DNA from 3 places in the Paenibacillus sp. GYB003 genome. Region 3 is predicted to be linked to each of the others. Evidence: riboswitches for the same ligand, from Rfam matches in the RefSeq annotation. Region 3 holds a riboswitch; each other region holds the start of a gene.
The links. Region 3 has a riboswitch for cyclic di-GMP ahead of PV407_RS10910 (hypothetical protein). Riboswitches for the same ligand answer to the same signal wherever they lie in the genome.
Positions count from the first base shown of each region.

Region 1: linked by a shared signal. The riboswitch ahead of PV407_RS00590 (ATP-binding protein) and the one ahead of PV407_RS10910 (hypothetical protein) in region 3 are both predicted to bind cyclic di-GMP.
Region 2: linked by a shared signal. The riboswitch ahead of PV407_RS22945 (Ig-like domain-containing protein) and the one ahead of PV407_RS10910 (hypothetical protein) in region 3 are both predicted to bind cyclic di-GMP.

Region 1 covers NZ_JARBDC010000001.1:123,185-126,461, forward strand. The annotation lists gene PV407_RS00590 (ATP-binding protein) at 1-1,897, opposite strand, end outside; cyclic di-GMP riboswitch class I at 2,113-2,199, opposite strand; gene PV407_RS00595 (SPL family radical SAM protein) at 2,315-3,154, opposite strand; gene PV407_RS00600 (HAD family hydrolase) at 3,151-3,277, opposite strand, start outside.
Region 2 covers NZ_JARBDC010000069.1:304,631-307,907, reverse strand. The annotation lists gene PV407_RS22955 (DUF2935 domain-containing protein) at 1-791, opposite strand, end outside; gene PV407_RS22950 (hypothetical protein) at 952-1,296, shown strand; cyclic di-GMP riboswitch class I at 1,526-1,625, shown strand; gene PV407_RS22945 (Ig-like domain-containing protein) at 1,949-3,277, shown strand, end outside.
Region 3 covers NZ_JARBDC010000032.1:17,395-20,671, forward strand. The annotation lists gene PV407_RS10900 (NADPH-dependent FMN reductase) at 319-882, shown strand; gene PV407_RS10905 (HesB/YadR/YfhF family protein) at 879-1,157, shown strand; gene PV407_RS10910 (hypothetical protein) at 1,315-1,611, opposite strand; cyclic di-GMP riboswitch class I at 1,702-1,801, opposite strand; gene PV407_RS10915 (YjcZ family sporulation protein) at 2,032-2,145, opposite strand; gene PV407_RS10920 (universal stress protein) at 2,309-2,758, opposite strand; gene PV407_RS10925 (MORN repeat-containing protein) at 2,854-3,277, opposite strand, start outside.

The sequences.
Region 1 (3,277 bases), on a different contig from region 3:
TCAGGCCGAGACCGGTCCCGTTTTCCTTCGTCGTGAAAAACGGCTGGCCGATCTTCGGGATCAGCTCCTCCGGAATACCGCCGCCCTGATCGGTAATGCGCACGATGAACGAGCCTTTGGACGTCTCCGTCCGCACTCTCACTTCTCCTCCGTCCGGCATCGCCTCGATCGCGTTTTTCAGCACGTTGACGAACACCTGCTTCATCTGGTTTTCATCGCATCGGATCGGAGGAATGTTGGCCATCTCTTCGGTGACGAGCCGCACCTTGTTCATGATCGCCTCCGTATCGAGCAGCGTCACCACGTGATCGAGTACCGTGCGAATATCGGTATCGCGGAAGCTCGCCTCTTTCGGCTTGGACAGCAGCAAAAACTCGTTGACGATAAAATTGATCCGCTCGAGCTCGTTCAGCATGATCGGATAGTACGCCTTGTTCTCGGTCGGAGCCGATTGCTGCAGCTGTATGAAGCCTTTCAGCGCCGTAAGCGGGTTGCGGATTTCGTGGGCCAGTCCGGCGGCCAGCTGTCCGGTCACCGCAAGCCGGTCGGAGTTGCGAAGCAGCTCCTCCGCTTTTTTCTTGTCGGTAATATCTTTGGCGACGCCGTAAATCCCTACGATCTGATGATCGGCGATGATCGGAATGTTCGTTACGTCGGCGATGATCGTATGCCCCTCTTTATGCAGCAGCTGCAGCTCGAAATGGATCGAGCCGCCCTTCATCGTCTCCAGAAACGACTTCAGCGCCTTCGGACGGTCGTCCGGATGAATGAGCGCCACGAACTGCCTGCGGGTCATTTCCTCGGCGGTATAGCCGAGCAGGTCGGCGGCGGCCGGATTGACGGCGATGAGCTTGCCTTTGCGGTCGAACGTGCAGATCGGATCGGGATTATGCTCGATCAAATCCGCCGTCTTCCCGTGGAACGTCGGCAGCCGGTGATGCAATTTGAATTCGTACATGTTCAAATCGGCGTCATGGAGCAAATCTTCGATCCGTACGCTCCGGTCGGGCTTCGAGGCGGCGACGCCGACGGAAAAAGAAAGCGACACCGGCGGCGTCCCGTCGCCCATCGCGAACGATTGACCGTTCAGCTCGCCGAGCAGCCGCTCGCGAATGCCTTCGAAAGGAGGCGAATCTTCGACGACGAGGACGAATTCGTCCCCGCCCAATCGGCCGGCGATTCCGTTCACATTATGGACCAGCCCGCGCAAATAGTCCGCGACGTGCAGAATGACTTTATTCCCGACCATATGCCCGTGCGTATCGTTGATTTGCTTGAAAAAATTAAGGTCGATCAGCAGCACGCGGACCGCCTTGCCTTCGTCGATCAGCCGCTGCCCGAACAGCAGCGTCTGCTGCAGCGAAGCAAGCCCGGTGAGCGAATCGATCATGCTGAGGTGGCGGTACTCGTTTCGCTCCCGTTCGAGCTTTCGCGTGTAATGCGCCACTATCGTGTAAGCCATCGCATGGAGCGCGATAAAAAACAGATGCGTCAGCCATTGCTGCCCTTCGGGCGTGTCGGCGTACGCATACAAATTGAGACCGATCGCCAGCGCCGCTGCGAGCGTATACAGCGGACTCGGCAGAAGAAGCGCGTAAAACAGCAATAGCGGATAGGCGGTTAAGAGCAGGGCGAACAAGCCGTCCGGCCGCATAAAGACGATGTACGCCAGCAGGGCGAGGCTGGACAGGCCGTATGCGGCTTTCCGGCGTTTGTTCAGCGCCGCGGCCGCCAGAAGCGACAATGTAAACAGAAGCGAAGCGAGCGACCGGGCAGCATCCGGAATCGCGTCGATGAGCGCGCCGACGCCCGAGAGCAGCGCGAGAGCGGCAAGCAGCGCTTCCTTTCTCCGGAAGACGGACAAGCGGAACGACCGAAACGCGCGGGTTATGTGCATATGGTTCTTCCCTTCCGTTAGGTTTGTCGGTATGCGTCGTTTATGCGGACGTGAGCGATGAGAGACAGCTGCGGAGGCGCGGCGAGGGCTTTCGAGGCTCGATTCCGATACTTTGCCGCGACCCGGGGGGACGATTAGCTCTGCAAGCTAAAAAAAGCCGTACCCGGATTCAGGGACGGCCGATGGCATGATACGATCAACGCGAACGCGAGCGTTTCAGCAACCCAGCTGTCATAGTTCTGCCGAACCTTAGACCTGTGGCTTTGCGTCCCTGCCTTTCGGCAAGTTTGCCAAACTTCCATTTCCAATTATTTGCTGGTAGTCTACCTGAACCTTAATATACCATACCTTTTCTTTCAACGAAACTAAAAATCGAACGATTCTAATTTTTCTGCAAATCCCGAATGTTCGAACATTTTACAACACATTCGTATCGGACGAATCGGGCAAAAATCCGCTCTGGCTCACTTTGACCCGTTCCGGCGGGAAATGGCGGCCGAGCGCTTCGACGATGTCCTTGTACCGTTCGCGATCGTACCATTCCGTATAACCGGTCTTCTCGAACAAGGTCCGGATGCCGAGCTGCTCCGTCCGCCTTCCGGAGCTGCCGTCTCCCATGAAAAAATCGTCGACGCAAACCCGCCGGGTCGCCGCGGCGATCGTCCCGGCGAACTGCGGGCTGCTCGGCAGCACCGGCGAAACGGCGGCCTGCGTTCGAAGGCCCGCCTCGGTCAGCTTGCGCAAGGCGGACAAACGGGCGGCGATCGGAGGGGCGGACGGAGTGAACGCCTTCCGTACGGATTCCATGTCGGTTTCTACCGTCATGCTGATCCGAACGCGATCCTTCAACCGCAGAAGCAGATCGATATCTCGCGTCACGAGCGGGCTGCGCGTCTGCACGAACAAAAAGTCGGGCGGTTCGTCCGCCATCGCGGCAAGCAGCGAACGGGTCACGAGCTCCTTCGCCTCCAGCGGCTGGTACGGATCGGTGCTCGACGACATGAAGATCGTTACGGGCCCTTTCCGTTTCGCCTTGGCCAGCTCGCCGGCGAGCAGCTCCGCCGAGCCGACCTTCACGTCGACCCATTCGCCCCACGGCTCCCGGCGGAACAACGCGACCGGCATTTTGCGGACGTAGCAGTACGAGCACGCGAACCCGCAGCCTGCGTACGGATTGAGCGTATGGCTGTAGCCGGTCAAATATCCCGAAGCCGGGTTGAGCAGCCGCTTCGGCTGCGTGCGGCGGATTTCGATCATCGCTCCCCCTCCGTCCGGCCGGACGCCAGCTCCTCGAGCAAGCGGCTCAAATCGAGCCCTTCCATCGACGCGATTCGTTTGCTGTGCTCGCCGAACGGGAGCGACTCCGTCACCGAGTTCGGG
Region 2 (3,277 bases), on a different contig from region 3:
GGCTTTCCACACAAACTATTTTCAAATAGGTCAATAATGAATAGGAAACGTTCAGCTTCACGAAACACATGATCGGCCAAAAGGGGATGAATGATGCTCTTTATACGGCATGCCTCAATTAAATCACGTGCTGTCCTTTTGAAGTCACGAAGAGATGTAACCGAAACTCTGTTTTGGTCGAGGAATTGATCAAGAAGTGGTACGGTCTGCGATTGGGGTCGCATGGATTCTAAATCTCTTGCTTGAAACAACAATTGATCGAAATCGTGGCTGAAATCGTTTGCTTGCTCGACAAGCTTCCGTTCGGAAGGATCAAGCAAATGACTGATGAATTTGGCATGATCGGCCATAATTCTCAGAAAAAAAACGTTTTCGTCAATAATGGCGTCGGGCAACGGCTCCAACCTACCCGAATTAAGCTCAGCCAACCGATTTCTGAAATAGTTCGCCTCCCTGCTTACATGATCGACCAGCAAAGGGAAATTATTTGCCCCTGGCAGCTGACACGTCAAAATCAATCCAAGCACTTTTCGTTTAAAAGCCCAAATGTGTGAAACGGCATTATAAATTTCTTCATTAAATTTTCGGATCGTTTGAGGGTCCGTTCCGATCGTAAATGCATTGGCCCTGTTCTCGATTGATTCGAAAACACCATAAAAGTAATTGGCTTCATAGATCAGTTGCGTGTCTTCACATCGAAATCCCAATTTTAAAAAAAGAGAATGCTCCTTCATGATTCGAGACCAAAATCGAACTTCATCCAATGAGCGCTCCACAAAAGCGTCTGTCATCCAAATTCCCTCCCGCGTTTTTTAATTCTTCTGAATTATATGTGCAGATGTCCGGATATTGAATTGTCCCAATCGATCAACGATGATCTTTTTCGTATCCACGTCGGTACACAATAAATCAAAAAAAGCGTAGCGCGGACAATTCGCAATACGCTTAAGCTTGAAGCAGACGATAATTGACGGCGAGGTAGCTCGTCGAATCGATCAGGAGGATCTGTACGCGGTCAAGACAGCCAATGCTACAATTCTGATTGAAAAGCAACGCTGGGTGTATCAACGGTATCGGTTCTACGCGCATCAGCTCTGGAGGGCATTCACTTTAATTCGGGATCCAGACGCAAAGAAGGCTGTCGATTACAGGTTCATGCAGGGATACTCTTACAAGGAGACGTTGTTGTTCTTCCGCTATGGCTTGATCCGCAGGAAGATACTTGAGGGAACCGAAAGTATGGCCAATACATTGAAGCTAATGGGATTCTTTGAGCAGGATCATGAGGAGTTTTAAAGAATAGGCGGGTAAGACAAGCTGTCCTCATCGGGCAGCTCTCTTGTTTTTATAACAAAACAAAGGTTTTAATAAAATAGGTTGACCGGCGCTCTTTTATCATCATATTTTTCCTAAAAACAACAAATAGAAAGAAATAACTACAAAAAATGAGTCTGAAGTACCTAATTTATAATTATTTTATATTATACTTTTAAGTTATGTTAAAATTTTCAACTATTTAACTGCTCGTACGACATGGCAAACCCATTGAAAAGTGGGGACGCAAAGCTATAGGGGCTAACGGATTTGCTGAGCAATGCAAATGCTACCGCCAGCCAGCTGCCGAATACGACGGAGGCCTCCGTCTGTTTTTGGACACAGGCCTACTTTTTTTTAAGATGCTTAAAATTTTGAGCAAATGATAGCCGGAGCTCTTAGCTTTGTCTATAGGTAAAAATTAAACATCATGGAGGGAAGAGGTTATAGAGGAAATTATAACAGTTGGTGCAGTTGAGGCGAATGAAGGATACATAATGCCTCCCTTTACAATGGCAAGCCGATAGAGTCACTTATGAAAAAAATCTCGAATGTGTAATACTATCGGCTAACTTTAATGCTGGCAGGTTTAGAAAAAAGACACCGAAAGTGAATTGAACTGGAGGTCGAAAAAATGAACTTGCGGTTAATGAAACGGGCCGCCATCACAGCAGCTACAGCTTTAATCGTCAGCAATTGGCTGCCACTAGCGCCGCTTGGGAACCAAACAGCACATGCAGATCCATCTCAGTTTCCTTGCGGGAATAGAGTTGCATTAATTAACGGTAGTTTTGAAGACCCTGACTTGTTGAATCCCCCTAGTAATTCTGTCCGTCATGATGGTGTTCAATGGAAGACGATTTATGATGACTTTGTACCTGGCTGGGAAACTACTGATAGTTCAGGAAGTATTGAATTTGCGTCACCAACTAAACTTGGCATACATCCTAATATTAATAACAAATATCATATAACTGATGTTCCAGATGGAGAACAGTTTGTGGAATTGAACGCTTATGAATTTGGTCAATTGTATCAGGATGTCCAAACAATACCGGGACAAACCATTAGTTGGCGACTATCACACAGAGCTGTATATCTAAACCAGGTGCATGGGTTCGATACCATGGCTGTCAGAATAGGCTCAAGTACAACTGATCCAAGTAAACTACCTGTTGTTGAAACAATAAAAACTCACACTTCCCAAGGATGGGTGGAGTATCGTGGGACTTATAAAGTTCCTGAGAGTCAAACCGTAACGCGATTTGGTTTCGAATCAGTTGGAAGTGTCGCTGGAGCTCCGAATACTGGTAATTTCTTGGATGACATATTCCTAGGCACAGAGCCGTGTGGTGTTGTAACAAAGTCCGTAGACCCCGCTGATAATGTACAGGAAGCAGATGTTTTAACCTATACGGTCAACTTTATAAATGATGGAGGGGACGAGACAAGCAACACATTATTTACGGACCTTATCCCCGACGGAACAGAATACATCCCCGGCTCCCTAGAAATCGTATCCGGACCTAACAGCGGGAAACTTACGGATGCAGCGGGAGATGACCAGGGTGAGTTTCTGGCAAGTGAAAATCGGGTAGTCGTTCGCTTAGGCAACGGAGCGAATGGAAGCCAAGCAGGCAGAATCCCGAACGTCGACGTCTTACCTGACGGGACAACGGTCCAATTTAAAGTAAAAATCCTCTCGAAATACAAAACGACTGCCGTCTCCAACCAAGCAACTGTGGAGTACGACAATTTGTTGTCAGGGGATCATGAAACCCGGAAATCCAACGGCGTTACGGTCGAAGTGAATCGTCCGCCGATCGCACCGAATTTCGAAGAAACAACATGGAAAGGCACAACCGCAACCGGAAGCGTGTACGGCGTGGACGCAAACGGCGATACGCTAACGTTCGCCCAAGGAACCGCTCCTAAAAATGGTACGGTAACCGTCAATCCGGAT
Region 3 (3,277 bases):
AGTCGAACGTTTCCGCGTGGGCAATAGTTCATTCCTCCTTCCTTTGGTAACCTATAAGTAACTCCGAAATTGGCTGCATGCTCGTGCCTTCGGTTCGTCGAACTATCGCGCGGCATCATACAAGCCGGCTGCTCCGGCACGTCTCACTTCCTACACATATTTGTATGTAAAGTTACAAAACTATTGACAAACCGCCGCCGATATTCCCATAATGGGGAAACGGCCAACGCGGACGAAACGCGTTCCGCGCCTCGGGCAATTCCTTTCGCCCCGACGCACGGACCTATGGATCCCACCTTATCGAGAGAGGCGAACGACATGAAACTGCTAGGCATATCGGGAACGATTATCGGCTCGAAGACGGCGATCGCCGTAAACGAAGTGCTCCGGGAGGCGCGCAGGCACGATCCGGCCGTCGAGACCGAGCTGCTCGACCTCAAACAATACGACGTCGTATTTTGCGACGGACGCGACCCTTCCGCTTATACGGGCGATACGAAGCGGGTTATCGACGCGATCACCGGAGCCGACTTTTTCGTCATCGGCACGCCGATTTTCCAAGCTTCGTTGTCCGGACCGCTCAAAAACGTGTTCGATCTCATTCCGGTTTCGGCGCTTCGCAAAAAGGTCGTCGGCTTCGTCGCCACGGGCGGCACGTACCAGCACTATCTCGTCATCGAAAACCAGCTGAAGCCGATCGCCGGCTTTTTCCGGTCGTACGTGGCTCCGAGCTACGTCTATTTGCACGACAGCCATTTCAACGAACGCAAAGAAATCGCCGATCCGGACGCCGCCGAGCGTATCGAACGTCTGGCGCACGAGCTCGTGTTCATGCATAAGCGATTGGGCGATGCCGGCGCGAGAAACGGGGAATCGGAATGAAGCTGAACGTAACCGACGAAGCCGTCCGTTGTTTCGCCGAAGAATGGGGATTTCGCGAAGGCGAGCATATACGCATTTACGTCCGATACGCGGGCGGCGGGGAAAACCCGTACGCGCTCGGCATAATGAGCGCGAAGCCGATCGATGCCGGGCTGCGGGCGACCGCCGGCGGCATGACGTTTTTTATGGAGGAAGCGGACGTCTGGTTTTTGGAGAACCGCGATTTGACGCTGGACGCGCAAGGCGAAGACATCTATTTTCAGCTGCCCGAATAAGCCCCTTTCCCTTTGCCGTATCCGAATGAACCGACTTCCAAGGCCGCATCGCCCGATGCGGTTTTTCGTGTTCCCGCCGTTTTGCAGCGGCATGCGCTCAAGAAAAAAGCTTCCGCGCCGTAACGGCGGGAAGCCCGGTTCGTATGGAAGCCGATGGTCAGCGCAACGTCCGCTTGGAGGAGACGTACTCCTGCAGCAGACGGTACAATTGGATCACCGAATCCTGGTTTTTGCAGAAACGGAACGAAATTTTCATCTCGCCCTGCCAATAAAAAATAAACAGATTGTTTTTGCGCCCGATGACCAGCTCGACATCCCATTTCGAATCGGTCAGCCGGTATTTGTCGCGGTTGAAAAACAGCTTCGGCCCTCCCGACGTGTCGTACATGCCGAAAAAATCGTCGCCCAATTTTACGTAAAATCCGCGCTCCGTTGAATTGAGCCGCTCGTCCATTAAAGTTCAGCCCCTTTGCTCCGTAAGTAATCGACCTGCTGCGTCCCCATCCATCCGTTTATCCAAAACAAAAAAACTTCAAACCGTTCGTTCGGCAGCTGGCTGGCATCGTCTCCGCTCGTCTTAGCCTGAGACTTTAGCCCCTGTAGCTTTGCGTCGCCGGCTTTCGCCGGGTTTGCCTTTATCGGGAAGCTTTCGAAGTTTTGGCTTCTATTTTATCGATTCCTACCTTAAGCATATAGAAGGGCTTGTCCGTCCGCATCCTCCTTTTTACCTATTTTTAGACATTAACGACTATTTTCGGACGTTTTTCGTTCCTTTCGACACGGCAGCGGAGGTCGAACGGAAAGCGAGGGGCGGTCGCCCGCCCCTCGCTCCGGATCGTATCGATGCTTGTTTCCGAACGCCTTTTCAGGACGATCAGATAAAGGCGCGGCTAACGATGACCAGCAAAATGAACAACACCAAAATGACGCCCGTCGAAGTAAACAGTCCGCCACCATAGCCGCAACCGGCACCGCCAAGGTATCCCATGTCCAGTCCTCCCCGATATCGAGTTGTTGCGGTCGATTCCCAATGGCGGCGAAGCGTATCGTCTACGTCCGCCGATTGCGAAATTAGGACCACACGATCTACGATATGAGACGGATGCCGTCTCGGACTGGATTTTTGTCCATATTGGCTTAATTTTTTAGGGTCATCGGCCGGAGCGTTCGTTTTTGATGACGAGCACCGGAATCGGGGAATGCTGTACGACGTAGTGACTGACGCTGCCGAGCACCAGCTCCTTGAACGTGCCGAGTCCCCGGCTTCCGATGACGATCAGGTCCGCGTCCATTTCTCCCGCGAACTCCAATATCGAAGCGGCCGGATCGCCCTGCAGCAGCGTAAACGTCGCGTCCGGCAGCCGGGCGGCTCGCGCCTTCGCCTCTTCCAAAATGCGCTCCGACTCCGACATTTCTTCAAGCTCGGTAAGGACCGGCGCTACCACCATCGCCTCGCCCACGACGAAATTCGGGAGCTGGAACGCGTGGGCGACCGTCAGCTTCGCTCCCGGAGCGCCGCGAACGAGATCGACGGCGCGATCCAGAGCCGTCTGCGATTGCGGAGACCCGTCATACGCGACCAGCACATGATGAAATGGCATACACTTACACCCCGCTTAGGATGGTGATAACCGTATGTGCAGCGTTCGTACGGTTCACCGGATTAGTTGGCGTCTCTTTATATTTGTACCCCAACTCAGTCCGGTTGAATCGTCGGCGGATGCAATTGATCGGTCGTTCGAACGAATTCGCCGTATGACCATATCCCGCTTTGCCGCGTTCCGTCCGGGTACGTCTTGCTGCCGCTGCCGTGCTCGAGGCCGCCGTCCCAGCCCCCTTCGTAACGGGTCCCGTCCGCCCAAACATAGACGCCGTTTCCGTGAAAGGTTCCTTCGCGCCATTCGCCGCTGTACGAATCGCCGTTCGCGTAACGTTTTTCGCCGGAGCCGTGCTCCAAGTCGTTGACCCACGTTCCCTCGTACGTCGTCCCGTCGGCCCATACGTACGTTCCCCGGCCGTGCTTCCACGGCCCCTTCGTCTCGCCGCGGTAGACGCCGCCCCGCTCGTCGGTCATGCCCTTCGCAGCGCCCGCCGCTCCGGCGCTTTCGCGCCATTCCGCC